Regions from separate parts of the Janthinobacterium sp. JC611 genome, predicted to be linked through region 3. Evidence: predicted binding sites of a transcription regulator. Region 3 holds the regulator's gene; each other region holds the start of a gene.

Evidence for each region. The regulator HrcA, encoded in region 3, represses chaperone genes, less so after heat shock. The targets are predictions, from matches to a motif close to TTAGCACTCNNNNNNNNNGAGTGCTAA.
Region 1: rpoH (RNA polymerase sigma factor RpoH) is a predicted target of HrcA. The motif match lies at 3,525-3,551, and genes of this name have one in related genera.
Region 2: groES (co-chaperone GroES) is a predicted target of HrcA. The motif match lies at 1,373-1,399, and genes of this name have one in related genera.

The regions. Positions count from the first base shown of each region.
Region 1 is NZ_JAFLJN010000009.1:65,025-71,612, forward strand. It holds gene J0O65_RS07820 (MerR family transcriptional regulator) at 1-412, shown strand, start outside; gene ftsY (signal recognition particle-docking protein FtsY) at 578-1,633, shown strand; gene J0O65_RS07830 (cell division ATP-binding protein FtsE) at 1,642-2,385, shown strand; gene ftsX (permease-like cell division protein FtsX) at 2,382-3,302, shown strand; gene rpoH (RNA polymerase sigma factor RpoH) at 3,716-4,609, shown strand; gene J0O65_RS07845 (hypothetical protein) at 4,700-4,966, opposite strand; gene J0O65_RS07850 (hypothetical protein) at 5,144-5,596, shown strand; gene J0O65_RS07860 (cytochrome P450 family protein) at 5,774-6,588, opposite strand, start outside.
Region 2 is NZ_JAFLJN010000014.1:258,091-264,678, reverse strand. It holds gene J0O65_RS10440 (hypothetical protein) at 1-323, opposite strand, end outside; gene J0O65_RS10435 (hypothetical protein) at 359-1,105, opposite strand; gene groES (co-chaperone GroES) at 1,640-1,930, shown strand; gene groL (chaperonin GroEL) at 1,985-3,634, shown strand; gene J0O65_RS10420 (hypothetical protein) at 3,854-4,324, shown strand; gene J0O65_RS10415 (MFS transporter) at 4,329-5,579, opposite strand; gene J0O65_RS10410 (PadR family transcriptional regulator) at 5,576-6,124, opposite strand.
Region 3 is NZ_JAFLJN010000001.1:341,246-347,833, reverse strand. It holds gene J0O65_RS01590 (enoyl-CoA hydratase/isomerase family protein) at 1-690, shown strand, start outside; gene mmsB (3-hydroxyisobutyrate dehydrogenase) at 713-1,615, shown strand; gene J0O65_RS01580 (hypothetical protein) at 1,803-2,384, opposite strand; gene J0O65_RS01575 (hypothetical protein) at 2,421-3,020, opposite strand; gene J0O65_RS01570 (HAD family hydrolase) at 3,265-3,990, shown strand; gene hrcA (heat-inducible transcriptional repressor HrcA) at 4,092-5,108, shown strand; gene fur (ferric iron uptake transcriptional regulator) at 5,148-5,579, opposite strand; gene J0O65_RS01555 (outer membrane protein assembly factor BamE) at 5,796-6,404, shown strand; gene dapB (4-hydroxy-tetrahydrodipicolinate reductase) at 6,424-6,588, shown strand, end outside.

The sequences.
Region 1 (6,588 bases), on a different contig from region 3:
GAGCAGCCCGTCCACGCGCACGCCGCGCATCGTCCTCAGTACCTTGCCGCAGGAGCGCCATGGCCTGGGGCTGCTGATGGCCGAGGCGCTGTGCGCGGCGACCGGCGCCCATTGCATGTCGCTGGGGGTGGAAACGCCGCTGACCGACATCGTTGCGGCCGCCCGCGCGCAGCGGGCCGATATCGTGGCGCTGTCGTTTTCCAGCGCCAGCAAGCAGCGGCAGACGCGCGACAGCCTGCAGCAGCTGCGTGCAAGCTTGCCTCCAAGCATGGAATTGTGGGCCGGAGGACGCAGTCCCGTCCTGTATAAGCAGCCGCCGTCCTTCCTGCATGTGCTGGACTTGCGGCAAGTCGAGGAAAGCATCGCCGACTGGCGCCGCCGTCACCAGGCGCACGCCCTGCAAACCCACTGAACCGACTGAAAAGCGCGGCAACTGCGGCGATCTCCGTGGATAGCCGCGCAATGTTGCCAATCGAACAGTAAAGCATGAAGCGCCGGGCGCGCTCTGGTAGAATAGACCGTAACAACAGTGTCCGGCGCCGCCGGGCCTTAGGTCAGCACCCGCCACCACACATCCATGTTTAGTTTCTTCAAGAAAAAACCCACCGCTCCCGAGGCTGCGCCAGCCGAGCCCCTCGTCCTTCCCGCCACGCCGCCTGCACCGCAGCCTGCCGCCACGCCCCTGAGCGGCGCGCCGGCCGAGCGCGTGCCCGTCGTCGTGGCCGCCGAGCCCGAGAAAAAATCGTGGATGACGCGCCTGAAGGCCGGCCTGTCGAAAACCTCGAACACCTTGTCCGTGCTGTTCGTCGGCGCGAAGATCGACGAAGCCCTGTACGAAGAGCTGGAAGCGGCGCTGCTGATGTCCGACGCCGGTATCGACGCCACCGAATTCCTGCTCACGGAATTGAAGAAAAAGGTCAAGGAAGACAAGCTGCTCGACGCCGCCGCCGTCAAGGCCGCGCTGAAAGTGCTGCTGATCGAGCTGCTCTCGCCGCTGGAAAAGCGTTTCGAGCTGGGCCGCCACAAGCCGCTGGTGATGATGATTTCCGGCGTGAATGGCGCCGGCAAGACCACCACCATCGGCAAGCTGGCCAAGCACATGCAGTCGAACAATCAATCCGTGCTGCTGGCCGCGGGCGACACCTTCCGCGCCGCCGCGCGCGAGCAGCTGATGGTGTGGGGCGAGCGCAACAACGTCACCGTGATTTCGCAGGAATCGGGCGACCCGGCCGCCGTGGCCTACGACTCCGTGCAATCGGCGAAGGCGCGCGGCATCGACGTGGTCATGGTCGATACGGCCGGCCGCCTGCCGACGCAGTTGCACCTGATGGAAGAATTGAAGAAAATCAAGCGCGTGATCGGCAAGGGCATGGAGGGCGCGCCGCATGAAACCCTGCTCGTCATCGACGGCAACACGGGCCAGAACGCCCTCACGCAAGTGAAGGCCTTCGACGATGCCCTGCAGTTGAGCGGCCTGGTGATCACCAAGCTGGACGGCACCGCCAAGGGCGGCGTGCTGGCGGCGATCGCCCGCGTGCGTCCCGTGCCCGTGTATTTCATCGGCATCGGTGAGAAAATTGAAGACTTGCAGCCTTTCGTGGCTGCCGAATTTGTCGAAGCGCTGCTCGGATAAACCCCTACATGATTGAATTTCAGCACGTCTCCAAGCAATACTCCGCCGATGCCGTGGCCCTCAGCGACATTTCGCTGAGCATTGCCAAGGGCGAGCTGGTGTTCCTGGCCGGCCCGTCCGGCGCCGGCAAATCCACCCTGCTGAAAATGATCGCCGCCATGGAACGCCCCACGTCGGGCAAGCTGATCGTCAATGGCCAGGACATGGCGAAGATCAAGCCGGCCGGCGTGCCGTTTTTGCGCCGTAACATGGGCCTGATCTTCCAGCAGCAGAAATTATTGAACGACCGCTCCATCCTGGCCAACGTCATGCTGCCGCTGCTCGTCGTCGGCGCCCACAAGGCGGCCGCCGAACAGCGCGCGCGCGCCGCGCTCGACAAGGTGGGCCTGCTGGAGCGCGCCCTGGCGCGTCCGCTGTCGCTGTCGGGCGGCGAACAGCAGCGCGTATCGATCGCGCGCGCCATCGTCAACCGGCCGCAGATCATCCTGGCCGACGAACCGACGGCAAACCTGGACCGCGCCAGCGCCAACAAGGTGCTCGACGCCCTGAAAGCGTTCCATTCCGTGGGCGTGACCTGCCTCATTTCCAGCCATGACGAACAGATGCTCGACGCCGCCGCCCGCGTGATCCACCTGAAGAACGGCCAGCTGGTGGCCATCGACAAGGCCACGCAGGCGCCCGTCTTCGCCCCGCCCGATCCCGATTTCGCGCCCGCCCCCGACCAGGACGACGCGCAGGGAGAACAGGCATGAGAGGCTGGTTCCGTCAACACCGCTTCGCCCTCGGCTCGGCGCTGATTCACTTGCGCAAGTCGCCGGGCGGTTTTCTATTGAACGTGCTCGTCGTCGCCATCGCCCTGTCGCTGCCGTTCGCCGGCTTGACCATGCTCGACAACGTGCGTCCCATGTCGGAACAGATGTCGGTCGACCCGGAAATCAGCGTCTTCCTGAAGATCGACACGCCGCGCGAGCAAGCCGTGGCCCTGGCCAGCGCCATGCGCAAGATCGTGGGCCAGCAAAAGGCGAAGATCGTCTTCATCCCGCGCGAACAGGCGCTCGACTCGCTGAAAAACAAGAACGGCCTGGCCGACGTGCTCAGTACCCTGGGCGACAATCCCTTGCCCGACAGCTATGTGCTGAAACTCGACGCCTTCAGCAGCGCCAGCGAAGCACAGGATGTCGACGCGGTGGCGGAACAGCTGCGCCACTTGCCCGGCGTGGAATCGGCGCAAGTCGATTCGGCCTGGGTCAAGCGCCTGGCGGCCCTGCTGGGCGTGCTGCGCCTGGTGCTGCTGTTGCTGGCGATCACCCTGGGCGTGGCCGTGATCGCCGTCGTCTTCAATACCATCCGCCTGCAAGTGATGCAGCAGCGCGATGAAATCAGCATCTCGAAGCTGATCGGCGCCACCGACACTTTCATCCACCGCCCCTTCTATTACACGGGCGCCCTGCTGGGCCTGTGCGCCGGTGCGCTGGCGCTGGGCGCCGTGGCGCTGGCCTTGCAGCCGCTGAATACGGCGATTGCCGAGTTTGCCCGCCTGTACGCGTCCGAATTCCAGCTGGTGCCGCTGGCGCCGCTGCCGATGGCCGGCTTGCTGGCCGTCAGCGCCGGCCTGGGCCTGATCGGCGCCTTCCTCTGCGTGCAGCGCCACCTGGCGCGCCTGAACTGACCATTCCCTTCCATGGCGGCGCTCCTGGCGCCGCCATGCGCCTCGTCATCCGTCATCTTGATATTAAGCAAGTATTCTTAAGGTTCGCTTCAGCCAGAGGCCGTAGACTGGCTACGTTGTCGTGAAGCGGCCTGCAGAGCCACTCCAATCGCTGTTCATATACATTTATCAAGCATTAAATCGCCATAGCATTTAGGCTATCAGGACGATTAAATGTGCCGATTGGCACTCTCAAGCGGAGAGTGCTAATATAGGGACATACCAAGAGCAGAACCGCCATGGATGCCAGATCAAGATGGTGCCGCGATCTGCAAAGTGCAAGACCGAATACTGAAAACGAATAGACAAGAGGACCACGTCGCGTGACGTGGCCAACTGGAACAAAGCAAGACTACGAGGGAGAAAACATGACTATGATGTCCGCAACGTCCGCATTGGTTCCGACCAAAAGTAATGCGCTGGGCCTCGGGTTCACTGGCAATCTGGGCAATATCGACGCCTATATCTCGGCCGTGAATCGCCTGCCCATGTTGACCCATGACGAAGAAATCTCGCTGGCGAAGCGCCTGCGTGAAAAAAATGACCTGGCCGCCGCGCAAGAGCTGGTGCTGTCGCACCTGCGCCTGGTGGTCTCGATTGCCCGCGGCTACCTGGGCTATGGCCTGCCGCACGCCGACCTGATTCAGGAAGGCAATATCGGCTTGATGAAAGCCGTGAAACGTTTCGATCCGGACCAGGGCGTGCGCCTGGTGTCGTACGCCATGCACTGGGTGAAAGCCGAGATGCACGAGTACATCCTGAAAAACTGGCGCCTGGTCAAGGTCGCGACGACGAAGGCGCAGCGCAAGCTGTTCTTCAACCTGCGCAGCCACAAGACGGGCCTGGACGCGATGACGCCGAAGCAAGTCGATGCGCTGGCCAAGCTGCTCGACGTGAAGCGCGAAGAAGTGATCGAGATGGAAACGCGCTTGAGCGGTCGCGACATCGCGCTGGAATCGCCGACCGACGATGAAGACGACAAGTTTTCGCCGATCGCCTACCTGTCGTCGGAGCAAAGCGAGCCGACCAAGGTGCTGGAAGCGGAGCAAGTGACGCGTCTGCAATCGGAAGGACTGGAAACGGCACTGTCCAAGCTGGACGCCCGTTCGCGCCGCATCATCGAAGCGCGCTGGCTGGCCAACGACGACGGTTCCGGCGCCACCCTGCACGCGCTGGCGGAAGAGTTCGGCGTATCGGCCGAGCGCATCCGCCAGATCGAAGTGGCGGCGCTGAAAAAAATGAAGGGCGCCCTGGCCGCCTACGTGTAAGCGCAAGCCAGAGCCGCAGTAAAAAGGCGCCGCAAGGCGCCTTTTAGTTTTGAACTTTGATGTTTATCAACAGATAAACATGGTCAGCCGTTACGCTGCAGCCAGGCCCTTGACGAGGACTTCGGCGACCAATGCATTCAGATCCGCGCCGCGTTCCTTGGCCAGGGTCTGCAATTGCAACACCAGATCGCTGTTCAGCTTGACAGCGAACGGCACCAGGCCCAGGGCCTGGTCGCGCTTGCGCTGCTCGCGGCGGTCGACGACCGCCGCTTCCTTACCGAATGCACCGGCGCCGGGAACATGCATCTTTCCCATCAGTTTCTTGGCATCGCTTTTGGCCAGGTCGGTTTTTTTCATGGTTGTTTCCTGATTTTCAAAACAGCCATTCTACGCAGTAATCGGCGCGCCGCGTGGCCGGCGCATCAATTCACCCGCAGCGCGCCTATGGTGCGCCCGAAAAATATCATTTTGTTACTATCATTTTATCCCACGCGTGGACGCCACGCCGGGGACGCTCCACCTGAAAGGAAAAACATGCCTTACCTGACCCACTCTTATCGTACCGTGCTGCTTCCCCTGTTCTTCGCCTGCCTGGCCGTGCTGGCGGGCTGCGGCGCGGCCGGCAGCGCCGGCGACGCGGAAAACACGCCGCGCAGCGTCACCCATGTGCTCTCTCCGGGCGAACAGGTCGCCATCACGGCCACCGACACCCTGAAACTCGAACGCATCAACGACAGCCGCTGCCGCAAGGGCGCCGTGTGCGTATGGAAAGGCTATGTCAGCTACAGTTTCAGTCTGCTCAACAGCGCGGGCGCCACCGACATCGTCCTGTCCGAGTCCATGCCCGGCGCCGCCAGTTCCGTCACCGTCAACCACCTGACGTTCACCCTGCTCGACGTCGACCCGGCCACGCCGCCCGCCCTGAACGCGGCCGAGCCCACCTACCGGGTCAAGGTGAAAATCACGCAGGGCGCGCTGCCCCGCTAAACGTCAGGCATCGTGGCACCGGCGGCTGTCGGCGGGCGCCTGTTGCCGCTCCAGCATGCCGTAATCGCGCACGACGGCGGCGATGCGCAGCCGGTAGTCGTCGAACACGCCCTGCCGGCCGGCCGACTGCGCCGCGCGGTGCGCTTCCAGCTGCCGCCACCTCGAAAATCACGGCGATCATGCCATTTCTCCCGTATGAAAAACAGGGATGCGCGCGTTCAGCGACGGCAGATAATTCCACGCCAGCGGCAGCTCTTCCAACGCAGCGGCCCACGCCTGCAAACAGGCCGTGGCGATGGCGTGCGCGATGGCCTGGCCCGGACAAACGTGGCGGCCATGGCCAAAGCCGAACTCCGCATCGCCGGCGCTGGCCAGCACGACGACGATCATCTGTCCGGCCGGCACGCGCACGCCGTCGAAATCCACGGCATCCGCCGTGTAGCGGCGCGTGTTGTGAATGGCGGGATCACGCTCGCCGACCTCGCGCAGCATGGCCGGCCACAGCCCGGGCGCGGCACGCAGTCGCGTGGACAACTGCGGCTGCGCGCGCAAGGCAACGATGGCATTGCCCAGCAAGCCAGCGGTGGCGTCGCAGGTCTGCGACAGCAAACCCACGAGATTGGCCAGCACGCCGTCTCCCATGGCATCGGCCTCTGCCACGATAGTGGCCAGCACGCTGCCGGGCCGCACCTCGCCCTGGCGTAGCAGACGGCTAAAGCTTTGCAGCAGGGCCTCGGCCGCCACCTGTGCGCCGGCCAGTTGGCCAGCATTGCTCAGCGGCGACAGGCAGGCGACAAAGGCGCGCGTCCAGGCCGCCAGCGCCGGCCATTGCGCTGGCGCAAAGCCCAGCACCTCCGCCATGGCGAACAGGGGCAACTCAAAAATCGCCTCGTTCAACTGCGCGGCGCTGCCAGGCACGCGGTCGCTGGCAATCTGCAGCACCCGCTCCTGCAGGCGCGCCAGATCCAGCTGGCCCAGCGCGCGCGCCAGCA
Region 2 (6,588 bases), on a different contig from region 3:
CCCGCTTGCACCAGTTCGGGAATTTTTTCCAGCAACGCTTCCACCCGCTCCTGCGCCTCGCGCATGCGTTGCACATACAGGGCGTTCTCGGCGGCCAGCGCGGCATTGTCCTTGCGCAGTTGCGCGTTTTCACGGCGCAGCGCATGGGTCATTTCGGCCAGCAGGCCTATTTTGTCGGATAATTCGTTGAATTCGGAAATCATCCCGCCACTATAGGGCGGACGCTCCATGGGCGTCAATCGAATCACGCCGCTGTCACACATATTTACATCAATGCAGGGCAGTTGGCGGACAATACACGCTTTTTCCGGCGCTTTTGCCATCTGCGCGCATCCGCCAGCACCGCGACGGCAGCGTTTTACTCGTCGACGTAATCGGCTTCGATATCGAGTCCGCCATAGCTGTTTTCGCAAGAGCGGCGCGTCAGCGTCTGCTGTCCGCCCTTGCCCTCAAGCACCATCGTCAAGTCGCGGCAAGTGCGGCGGTAGCTGCCAGGTTTGGCGTCCGTCCGCGAGGGCGTCAGGCGCACTGTCAGCGGCGCCGCATTGCCCAGGCCCTTGTTGCTCCACTGCCGGCTCTTGCCATCCTCTTCATCTTTCAGGGTGCGCACGGCGGCCGTCAGCAAGGATTTCTGTTCCTGCGCATTCAGCTTGGCGACGGTGACGTCGGACAGGAAAGGCGGAGCCACGACGGGCGCCGGGTCCTTGCCCTGCACATCCCAGCGGCCGCTGTTCTGCGAACAGGTGCGGCGGCTCAGGTCCTGCGACTTGCCTGCCGCCGTGACGACGAATTTCAGGTCGCGGCAAACGTGCGCCTTCAGGCTGTGCTCCGTCATGCCGGAGTTGCTGAAGTTATACGTGACTTTCACCGGCACGCCCTTGTCGCCGCCGTTGTCCCATACATGGGCTTCCTGGTCGTCGTCATCCTTGTTCAAATCGTTGAACAAGTCGTTGAGCAACATTTCCTTTTCCTGCGGCGTCAGGGTCGCCACGGTGATCTCGTCGACGATGGTGGGCGTTTGCGCGCCAGCATTACCCAGGCAGGCGAGGCCGATGAGGGCGGCGCCCAGCAGGCGCAGGGAGGGGCTGGAAATCGGGAATGACATGGTGTGCTTTCTGGCGCAGGTGGCGATATGTGGTAATAATGATATGCAATTGCAATCATCTTATCAAATTTCATAGTCAAACTCTGTTTCCTGTGCGTACAGGAACGCCCCCTCTCCGGACGGCATGCTAGAGTCGCGCCTGTTGCTGACGCCCGGGAACGAGGCTTGCGCTGGCGCAAACCCTGTGTAGATGCAGGCTCTGCTCAGCATCTATCTATATGTTCCCTTTGAATAAGCCCTTGAAGTTGCCCCCTACCGTCCCTATAATTAGCACTCGTTAGTAGAGAGTGCTAACAAACTCTTTCGTAGCAATCCTCAGGACTGATGGTGCTTGCCAGACCACTGCAGGGAACGCTACGCGGCGGGCGACGCCGCGATGCACCACTGCCGCAGACAGGCAAGGACAGGATGACATGGGGGTTGCTTGACCGTTGCGGGCTGCTTTCAACGGCGGTCACTGAAAGCACGTCTGGCGCTGTGCCAGGCATGTATTCATTTGGCAACACCTATCCATTGAACTTTAAGGAGTTTTGTATGAATCTGCGCCCATTGAACGATCGCGTCATCGTCAAACGCCTCGACCAGGAAACCAAGACTGCGTCCGGCCTCATCATTCCTGATGCAGCTGCTGAAAAACCGGATCAAGGCGAAGTCCTTGCCGTAGGCAATGGCAAGATTCTCGACGACGGCAAAGTCCGTCCTCTGGATGTCAAAGTGGGCGACCGCGTCCTGTTCGGCAAGTACGCCGGCCAAACCGTCAAAGTTGACGGCGATGAGCTGCTGGTCATGCGCGAAGAAGACATCATGGCGATCGTCGTCAAGTAATTGTTTCCACGTTTTATTAAGTAGATCTATTCCGAAATCTCTGGAGAATTGAACATGGCAGCTAAAGAAGTAGTATTCGGCGACGCAGCGCGCGCCAAGATGGTCGAAGGCGTCAATGTCCTGGCCAACGCAGTCAAAGTCACGCTGGGCCCGAAAGGCCGCAACGTGGTCCTGGAGCGCTCGTTCGGCGCCCCTACCGTCACCAAGGATGGTGTGTCGGTAGCGAAAGAAGTTGAACTCAAAGACAAGCTCATGAACATGGGCGCGCAAATGGTCAAGGAAGTTGCTTCCCGCACCAGCGACAACGCCGGCGACGGCACCACCACCGCGACCGTGCTGGCACAAGCCATCGTGCGCGAAGGCATGAAGTTCGTTGCCGCCGGCATGAACCCGATGGACCTGAAGCGCGGTATCGACAAGGCCGTTGCCGCCACCGTCGAAGAACTGGCGAAAATCGCCCGTCCTTGCACCACGACCAAGGAAATCGCCCAAGTCGGTTCGATCTCGGCCAACTCGGATGCATCGATCGGCGAGCGTATCGCTGAAGCGATGGAAAAAGTCGGCAAGGAAGGCGTCATCACCGTCGAAGACGGCAAGTCGCTGAACGACGAGCTGGACATCGTTGAAGGCATGCAGTTCGACCGCGGCTACCTGTCGCCATACTTCATCAACAACCAGGAAAAGCAAGTTGCCGTGCTGGACAGCCCATTCGTCCTGCTGTGCGACAAGAAAATCTCGAACATCCGTGACCTGCTGCCGGTACTGGAACAAGTCGCCAAAGCTGGCCGTCCACTGCTGATCATCGCCGAAGACATCGAAGGCGAAGCGCTGGCGACCCTGGTGGTGAACAACATCCGCGGCATCCTGAAAACCTGCGCAGTGAAAGCCCCTGGCTTCGGCGACCGTCGCAAAGCCATGCTGGAAGACATCGCTGTCCTGACCGGCGGTCAAGTGATCGCTGAAGAAGTCGGCCTGACCCTGGAAAAAGTGACCCTGGCCGAACTGGGCCAGGCGAAACGCATCGAAGTGGGCAAGGAAAACACCATCGTCATCGATGGCGCCGGCGAAGCTGCCTCGATCGAAGCACGCGTGAAACAAGTGCGCGTACAGATCGAAGAAGCGACCTCGGACTACGACCGTGAAAAACTGCAAGAGCGCGTGGCCAAACTGGCTGGCGGCGTTGCCGTGATCAAGGTTGGCGCAGCCACCGAAGTCGAAATGAAAGAGAAAAAAGCCCGCGTTGAAGATGCACTGCACGCGACCCGCGCTGCCGTGGAAGAAGGCATCGTGCCAGGCGGCGGCGTAGCCCTGCTGCGTGCACGCGCCAACATCGCGATCAAGGGCGACAACCCTGACCAGGACGCCGGCATCAAGATCGTCCTGCGCGCAATGGAAGAGCCACTGCGCATGATCGTGCAAAACGCTGGCGAAGAAGCTTCGGTCGTCGTGGCAGCCGTTCTGGCTGGCTCGGGCAACTACGGCTACAACGCTGCCAACGGCACGTATGGCGACATGGTGGAAATGGGCGTGCTGGACCCAGCCAAAGTGACCCGTTCGGCGCTGCAAAACGCCGCTTCGATCGCATCCTTGATGCTGACGACCGACTGCATGGTCTGCGAAATCGCTGACGACAAGGCAGCCGGCGGCATGGGCGGCGGCATGGGTGGCATGGGCGGCATGGGCGGCATGGACGGCATGATGTAATGTCCGGCGTCCCCGCGCCGACGGCGCGCAGGGACGCTTACGCCGGACAGGCGCTGGCAAGCCAGGACCTGCCAGCGCCCGCCCGGCGGCCCCGAAAGCCACCTTCTACGGAAGGTGGCTTTTTTTTCGTCTTTCTTTTTAGCAATTCCAACGATTGCCCGTGCGGGCGTTTTGCTTTAGCATGGCCGCCATCCTTCACCTTCTGACGCCACCACCGCCATGCCGCCACGCGCCTCTTCTTCCAAAACCACCATCATCGCCGGCATCCTGGCCGGCTTGCTGGCCGCCGGGCTCGGCGCGTTCTACCTGCACCAGCAGTCCGCGCCGCGCGCAGGCAATCCCCCGGCCGCGAGCAGCCCGGCGCAAGAGCAGAATGCGCGCGCCGTCGATGCCTTGATGGCGTTGCCGGAGATTAAGGCCTGGTCGGCGCATATCGAAAAGGCGTCGGGCGGCCGCGCGCACGGCGCCGTGATGGAAACGTCGCCCGAGACGCGCCTCGTCGATGGCGTCGCCTGTTATCAGCTGAGCTTTTTCGAAAGCACGCCCGATGCGGCGCACCGCTGGGAAAGCTTTGTCGTGACGCCTGACGGCAAGCGCATCCTCGTCGACGACATCGTCAGCGGTGAGCTGATCAGCCTGGAGCAGTGGCGCAAGGACAACGCGCCCATGCAGCGCATCGCCACGCAGTAACACCCTACGCCGGCGCCCCTTGCGGCGCCGCGCCGCGCACGCGCGCCACCCACCACACCGTCCACAGCGACAAGCCCGCCGCCAGCCAGCCATTGACGCCATAACCGCTGATGTGGCCGGCCGCGTCCGTCTGCAGGCTCAAGCCGCCCAGCCAGGCGCCCAGGCCGCTGCCCAGGCTTTGCAGGGCTGCATTGGCGCTGAGAAAGGCGCCGCGCTTGTGCGGCTCGGGTATCGTCGTCAACAGCGCCTGCAGTGGCACCATGCGGCCCGACACCAAGGCCATAAAGAAGGGAAACGCCAGCATCAGCCCCAGCAGCGGCAACTGGGGCAAATGCGTCATGAACAGCAGCGGCGCGATCGACAGCAGCGAGACCCAGCGGTACACCTGCTGCTTGCCGGCCCGGTCCGCCCAGCGGCCGATCAGGCGCGCCGTGAAGATCGTGGCGCAGCCGCCCGCCAGGTACACCCAGGTGACGTCGGCCGGCGCCAGTCCCATATTGCCCACCAGTACGGGCGAAATGAAGGGAATCACCAGCATGCCCGCCGTCATGTTGACAATCGACAAGGCAAACGCTTGCAGGTGGCGCCGCTCGCGGAACAGCGCCAGCAGCTTTGGCAGCACCTGGCGCAGCGGCGTGGCAGCCGCGCCCATGTGCGCCGTCAGCGAGGGCAGCACGCGCGCCGCGCCCAGCCAGACCAGCAGCGACAGCACGACCAGCAGGAAAAACGGCGAAGCCCAGCCGAAGTGCGCGGCCAGCACCACGCCGATGGGCACGCCGCCCACGGCCGCCATGGCAAACGAGGTCATGACGATGCCCGTGGCCGCGCCGCGCCGCTCGGCAGGAATCACGTCGCCGATGATGGCCATGACCATGGCGCCCAGCACGCCGCCCGTCAGCCCGGCAAAGGCGCGCGACCACAGCAGCACGTGGAAGGTCGGCGCCAGCGCGCAAGCCAGATTCGACAAGGTGAACAGGCAAAACATGGTCAGCAGCAGCTTCTTGCGGTCGAAGCGGTCGATATACGTGGCCGCCAGCAAGCCGGACAGGCCCGCGCACCAGGCGTAGGCCGAGACGGCGCCGGACACGGCCGCCGGGCCGATGTGAAAAGCCTGCATCAGCTGGGGCGCCAGCGGCATCATCACCATGAAATCCATGATGACGGTAAATTGCGTGAGGGCCAGCAGCCACAGCATCGCGCGCTCGCGGGCCGGCGTCAGCATGGGGACGGGCGCGGCCTTCGGTGCGCCCATCATGCGAGCGCCTCGATCTCGGCACGGGCCTGGCGCAGGATGGCGCGGATGGCGTCGAGGCGGGCCGCGTCCGGCTCGCCCATGTGCCCGCGCGCCAGCACCGCGGCCTTCAGTTCGTGCATCAGGTGGCGCAAGTCAGCGTCGCCATCGGCCGGTGCGCACACGCGGGCGGCGATGGCGTCGACATAGGCGCGGTTGGCGTCCAGGAAGGCCAGCCCTTCCGGCGTGATGCTGTGCAGTTTCTTGTTGCCATCGAGGCTGACGGCCACGTAACCGTGTCCCACCAGGCCATGCATGAGCGGATAGATGGCGCCGGGGCTGGGCGCATACGCGCCGCCGGCGCGCTGCGCGATGGCCTGGATGATGTCGTAGCCGTGGCGCGGCTTGTCGGCGATCAATTGCAGCACCAGGTAGCGCAAGGTGCCCGCATCAAACATTTTCGGCCCGCGCGCGGCGGGAACAGGCTTGGCGGCCGCGGCGGCCGGCGCATCGCCCTGGCTGTGGGCCGCCGCGCGCAGCGGGTGCGTACCGCAAAGAAAAAGGGACATGGCATTCCTTAAGATATATCGCAATAAGATATATCTTATGTTCGATACCGCCGCAACGCAAGGTTTACTTTCCGGTATCGAAGCCCGATACTCGCCCACATGCCCGCCGCCTTCCGCGCCACGCATGCGGCGGAAAGCGGCTTGGCGCAGGCACAGACAACCAAGCGCTTGCGCGTCACTTTTCACCAAATAATATTTGGCGTTTTTAACGGCGAACAATTGATCGCCATTGCAGGCCGCCATAGCCCATGCCTGCACCTGCCCGTGGCGCAGGACAAGCACGCGGCGTCGCCCCTGTCCTGGGTTGCGGTTTTACCCTGGAAGACCGTCCCGCGTCGGACGGCATGCTGCCGATGCGGCTGTGGCTGTCCCGCCCCGCTCGTGCAAGTGCCAGTGCAAGTGCCGAAAGTAATGTCTTTATGGAAATCAATACCTTACAAATCCCTGCGAAATAGCGGACAGGC
Region 3 (6,588 bases):
GCCATGCCGGAAATCACCATCGGTCTGTTCCCCGACGTGGGCGGCAGCTGGTTCCTGGGCCGCATGCCGGGGCGCAGCGGCCTGTTCCTGGGCTTGACGGGCGCGCCGATGAACGCGGCCGACGCCCTGTTCGCGGGCCTGGGCGACTATTTCCTGCGCCAGGAAGAGCGCGCCATGGTGCTCGATGCGCTGGCGCTGGCGCAATGGCAAGCCAGCCCGGCGGCGAATCACCAGCAACTGAGCCGCTTGCTGCGCGGTTTCTCGGCGCCGTCATCCATGCTGCCCGTGTCCGAAGTGCGCGCCAACTTCGACGCCATCGCCGCCTTGACGCAAGCGCCCACCTTGCCCGAAGTGGTGGCCGCCATCGCCGCCTATGACGGCGATTCGGCCTGGCTGCAAAAGGCGGCCCACTCGCTGGAAAAGGGCGCGCCCAGCTCGGCCGCCCTCGTGTGGGCCATGCGTGTACGCACGCGCCACATGAGTCTGGCGCAAGTGTTCCAGCTGGAACTCATCGTTGCCGTGCAATGCTGCGCCCATGCCGACTTTTCGGAAGGCGTGCGCGCCTTGCTGATCGACAAGGACAACGCGCCGCAGTGGCAGCCGGCCAGCCTGGCCGAGGTCGGCGATGCGTATCTCAATGCCTATTTCACGGCGCCGTGGGATAGCCATCCCTTGCGCGATTTACATTAAAAGAACAACAGGAGACAGACACATGCAACATATCGCTTTTATCGGCCTGGGCAACATGGGCGCGCCGATGGCCCGCAACCTGGTGGCCGCCGGCTTCCACGTATCCGTGTTCGACCTGGCGCCGGCGGCAGTGGCGTCGCTGGTCGAGGCGGGCGCCACGGCGGCCGCCTCCGCCAGCGCGGCCGTGCAGACGGCTGACGCCGTCATCACCATGCTGCCTGCCAACAAGCACGTGCAGGAACTGTACCTGGCCGCAGGCGGCGTGCTCGATTCGGCCAAGCCGGGCGCCCTGTTCATCGATTGCAGCACCATTGCCGCCGACGTGGCGCGCCAGGTGGCGCAGGCGGCCAGCGAGCGCGGCTTTGCCATGATCGACGCGCCCGTCTCGGGCGGTACGGCGGGCGCGGCGGCCGGCACCCTGACCTTCATCGTCGGCGGCAGCGAAGCGGCCTTGCAGCAGGCGCGTCCCCTGCTGGAAAAGATGGGCAAGAACATCTTCCACGCGGGCGAGGCGGGCGCGGGCCAGGTAGCGAAGATTTGCAACAACATGCTGCTGGGCATTCTGATGGCGGGGACGGCCGAGGCGCTGAACCTGGGCGTGGCGCATGGCCTGGACCCGAAAGTGTTGTCCGACATCATGGCCAAGAGTTCGGGCCGCAACTGGACCCTGGAAGTGTACAACCCGTGGCCCGGCGTCATGGACGGCACGCCCGCGTCGCGCAATTACACGGGCGGCTTCGGTACGGCGCTGATGCTGAAGGACCTGGGCCTGGCGCAGCAGTCGGCCTTGTCTGCGAACGCGCCCACGCCCTTGGGCGGCCTGGTGCGCCAGTTGTACCAGATGCATGCGCAAGCCGGTTATGCGCAGCAGGATTTCTCCAGCATCGTGCAGATGCTGCAGCCGGGCTTGAATCAAGCCGCCTGAGGAATTTTTGGGCAAAAAAAAGCCCGCTGGTGAAAGCGGGCTAAATCCAATTCTTGGAAGAGTTGGAGGAGACAGATGCATTATGCTGCATCGCCACATATAACTCCAATTTATCTTTGGAATATCAACTATAAATTGCTGTGATATCTCTTCCCGGTAGCCGCGCAGCGGCTACCGCTCCCGCCGCTCAGCCTGGATTGCAGGCGATCTTCACTGCCGTTACATTCGCTTCGCCCATGGTGCCGCCGCCTGTGCCCGACTGTACGACGCACAGCAGACCCTTCGGCTGAACGGAGACGCTGACGCCATAGGTGTCGCCATAGGCGACTGAGCCGGCCATGGTAAAGGTCGTGGCGTCCTTGGCCACCGTTGTTGTTGTGCTACCGTTAATCAGCACCAGGCCGTCCACGGTCAGGCCGGAAATCGTGCCGCCCACGGTATAGCTGTTTTGCGAGCAAGTAACCGCGGCGCTGATATTGATGTAATGGCCAGCCGAGCCGGAACCACCGCTGATGCCGCAAGTCATGTGGGCCGGTTGTTGCTGGACGGTGATGTCGTACTGGGTGCCGTAGTCGATGCGCTTGGCAAAGGTGAACGACGTTTTTCCGGCAGGAATCGGCAGGGGCTCGCCGCCATTGGCGAGGATCAGTCCTTCATTGTTCAAGCCGGAGATCGTGCCGCCAACCTCATACGAGGCCTTGCCGCCGCAAGCGGCCAGTCCCAGGGTCAGCAGCAGCGCGGCGAGTGGGCGCAAGCAGGATAACTTCATGTATTTCTCCAAAAAATAAGTGACGGATCGCAAGGATTACTGCGGCGTGCAGTCAAGTGTGGCCGCGGTCGTGGCGGCAGAACCCATCGTGCCGACCGTATCGCTGCCGTCGGCACTCTTTGAACCCTGGAAGCGGCACTTCAGGCCCGTTGGCTGAGCCAGGATGGAAATACCGTATGCGGCGCCGTCATCAACGCTTTTGAATTCGTAGGTGGTGGCGCCAGTCAGCGGGCTGATGCCGTTGGAGCCCATTACCAGGCGCAAGCCATCGGCGCTCAAGCCCGTGATGGCGCCGCTCAGCGGATAGGAATTGGTCACGCAGCTCACGAAGGCCGTGGTCACGGTATAGCTCGATGCCTTGCCGGCGCCATTGGTAATCGTGCAGACGGCGCCCTTGGGCTGTTGCGCGATGGTGATATCGTAACGGTCATCGGTGCTGACCAGCTTGGTGAAAACAAAGGAAGTCTGGCCGGCGGAAACCGGCAAGTTTTCGCCATTATTCAGGAGAATCAGGCCATCTTTTGCCAGATTGGAGACTTGGCCACTCAGATACAGGTTGCCGCCGCTGCCGCCGCAAGCTGCCAGTGTGACGGCGCAAGCCGCCGCCAGCATCGAGCGCAGGTACAAATTTTTCATACATTCTCCAAGACGAATTAGGTTGGGTAGCGCAACGCGGACGCTGGCGCCGCATTGGAATGGCGCCTATTTTAGTCTATCTGGCAAGCTGGATGACCTTGCCTTGTATCACCCTGTAACAATTTTTCGCCGGGAAGCGCTGGCCCGGCCCCATTTCATGGGGGCGCAGCCATGCCGGCGGCGGCGATCGGTGCGACAATAGATGCAGGCTGCGCACTGTGGCGCGGCATCCACCGTGAGTCCCATGTCCCTTGCTCCTGTAAAACCTGCCGTGCCGCCCAAGGCCATCCTGTTCGACCTCGACGATACCTTGTGGCCCATCGCGCCCGTGATTGCCGCCGCCGAAACCCTGCTGCACGACTGGCTGGCCACGCATGCACCCAAGGTGGCGCAGCAGTTTTCCATCGAGCTGCTGCGCCAGCACCGTCTGGCCATGCTGAACGAACAACCGCATTTCCATGGCAACCTGATCGAGTTGCGCCGCGCGGGTCTGCTGGCCGCCTTCGAGGCTGCCGGCGAGGATGCCGCCCTGGTCGACGGGGCCATCCTGCAATTTTTGGCCGCGCGCCATCGCGTCCAGCCGTATGACGATGTCTTGCCCGGCCTGGCCTGGATGGGCCAGCGCATGCTGCTCGGCTCGATCTCGAATGGCAATGCGGACCTTGAAATTATCGGCCTGGCGCAGCATTTTAAGGTGTCGATTGCCGCCAGCGATTTCGGCGTGGCCAAGCCCGACGCCAGCATCTTCCTGGCCGCTTGCGCCGCGCTGGGCGTGGCGCCCCATGAGGCTGTGTATGTCGGCGACGATCTGTATTTCGATGTGACGGGAGCGCAAGGGGCGGGCATGCGTGCCGTGTGGATGAACCGCAAGGGCAGCGACGCCCACCTGGCCGCTGGCGTGCAGCCCGATGCCATCTGCGCCAACTTTGATGAATTGCTGTTGTGGCTGCAGGGGCAACTGGAAGATTGATCGCCGCCGGCCGGGCGAACGTGCATAATAGGCGCTGTTGCTGCACGTTCGGCCGCTTTCGTTGCCGCTTGCTTAACAAAATACTTGCCTAATTAAAAACCATGCAACTCGATACACGTGCCCAAACACTGCTGAAAGCCCTGGTCGAGCGATATATCGCCGACGGCCTGCCGGTCGGTTCGCGCGCCTTGTCGAAAATTTCCGGCCTCGACCTGTCGCCGGCCACGATCCGCAACATCATGGCGGATCTGGAAGAGCTCGGCTATGTGTCCAGTCCGCACACCTCGGCCGGACGCATCCCCACGCCGCGCGGCTACCGCATCTTTGTCGACACCTTGCTGACCGTCCGGCATCTGGACGAACACCTGGTGGAACCGCGCATGCGCCTGCAGACGCCGCAACCGCAAAAAACCATCGCCAACGCGGCGCAGATGCTGTCGTCGCTGTCGCAGTTTGCCGGCGTCGTGCTCAGTCCGCGCCGCGAATCCGTGTTCCAGCAAATTGAATTCCTGCGCCTGTCCGAAAAACGCATCCTGCTCGTCATCGTCGCTCCCGGCGGCGACGTGCAGAACCGTTTATTGCTGACGGAGGCCGACTATACTCCGGCGCAACTGGTGCAATCGGCCAATTACATCAACCAGAATTATGGCGGCCTGTCCTTCGACGCCGTGCGCCTGCGCCTGCAGGGGGAATTGCGCCAGTTGCGCGACGATATGGGCAGCCTGATGCAGGCTGCCGTGGAGGCGGGCAGCGAAGCGATGGCCGACCATAGCGATGACATGGTGATTTCCGGCGAGCGCAACTTGCTCAGCGTGAGCGATTTGTCATCGAATATGCATTCGCTGCGCCAGATGTTCGACATGTTCGAGCAAAAGACGGGCCTGATGCAGCTGCTCGACGTGTCGAGCAAGGCGACGGGCGTGCAGATTTTCATCGGCGGCGAATCGAACCTGGTGCCGATGGATGAGATGAGCGTGGTGACGGCGCCGTATGAAGTCAACGGCAAGATAGTGGGAACGCTGGGAGTGATCGGACCGACGCGCATGGCTTACGAGCGCGTCATCCCGATTGTCGATATCACGGCGAAATTGCTGTCCAGCGCACTTAGCCAGCATTGAGCGTGATGCCAACCGCCCCATGGGGGCGGCCGGCCTGGGTCAGGCGGTTTTGTGCGGGCAAGCCGTCTTGATGCAGTTGCCGTAGATGGCCAGCGCGTGTTCGGCGATCTTGAAGCCGCGCTCTTCGGCCACTTTTTGCTGGCGGATTTCGATGTCTTCGTCGAAGAATTCCTCGACCCGGCCACAGTCGAGGCACACCAGGTGGTCGTGGTGGGAACCTTCGTTGAGCTCGAAAATCGCCTTGCCGGTCTCAAAATGGTTGCGGTTGAGCAAGCCTGCCTGTTCGAATTGCGTCAGGACGCGGTAGACAGTTGCCAAACCGACATCCATATTGTCGGCCAGCAGAATCTTGTAGACGTCTTCCGCGGTCAGGTGGCGTACCGGGCTACTCTGGAAGATATCGAGTATCTTCAGCCGTGGCAGGGTGGCTTTCAGGCCGCTTGCCTTGAGATCACTAGGATTGTTACTCATGTTTGTTGCTCGTATGTGGGTCAGGTGCTTTATCATATAGCGTTTTGTCGGGGAGTGCCAAAATATGCATTTTCTGGCGGGCCGGTCACTCCTGGCGTTTTGTTCATCCAATTGAGGTCATTTATGCGCGTAACACCGGCTGTATTGCCATCTCTCTGGCACCGTATTTCATTTCGAGCACCAGTCGTGGCAGGCATGGTTTGTGTCGCGTTGGCCATGTCCGGCTGCGCCAGCCGTGGCATCCTGGGCGAAAAGCCGGCAGCCGCTCAAAAAGAAGGCAAGGAACTGGTGCCCGAGCAGGGCGCACAAACGACCACCATCACGCCGCTGCAAAAGTTCATGTGGTTTTTCTCGCCCTACCGTCCTGACATTCAACAAGGCAACTTTGTCTCCGAAGAGATGCTGGCCCAGTTGAAAGTGGGCATGACGCGCGACCAGGTACGTTTCGTCCTCGGCACTTCCTTGCTGACCGATATCTTCCATGCCGACCGCTGGGATTACCCATTCCGCCTGGCGCGGGGCAGTGGCGAAACCACCAGCAGCCGCGTGGTCGTGTACTTCGGCAAGGATGGCAAGGTGGAACGTTTCGAAGGCGGCAACTTGCCGACGGAAAAAGAATACATCGACCGCATCGCCGGCCCATCGCCGTTTGCCAAGGTCGCCAAGGCCGACGTGCCTGCCGCCGCCGTGCCGTCGCCCGTGGCGCCGAGCGCCGTGCCGGTGCCGGCCGATGCCGCGCCCGCCATTCCTGTGAGCAAGCCTGAAGTTGTGCCGGCGCCTGCCGCCGAACCTGCACCGGCACCCACTGCCGAACCCACCAAATAAGTTGCTGTAAGAGAATAAAATGACTGAACTGAAAATTGCCATCGCTGGCGCCAGCGGCCGCATGGGCCATATCCTGATCGAAGCGGTCAGCAATGCGCCGGACGCCGTGCTGGCCGGCGCGCTCGACCGTGCCGGTTCGCCATCGATCGGCCAGGATGCCGCCGCCTTCCTCGGCAAGCCGGCC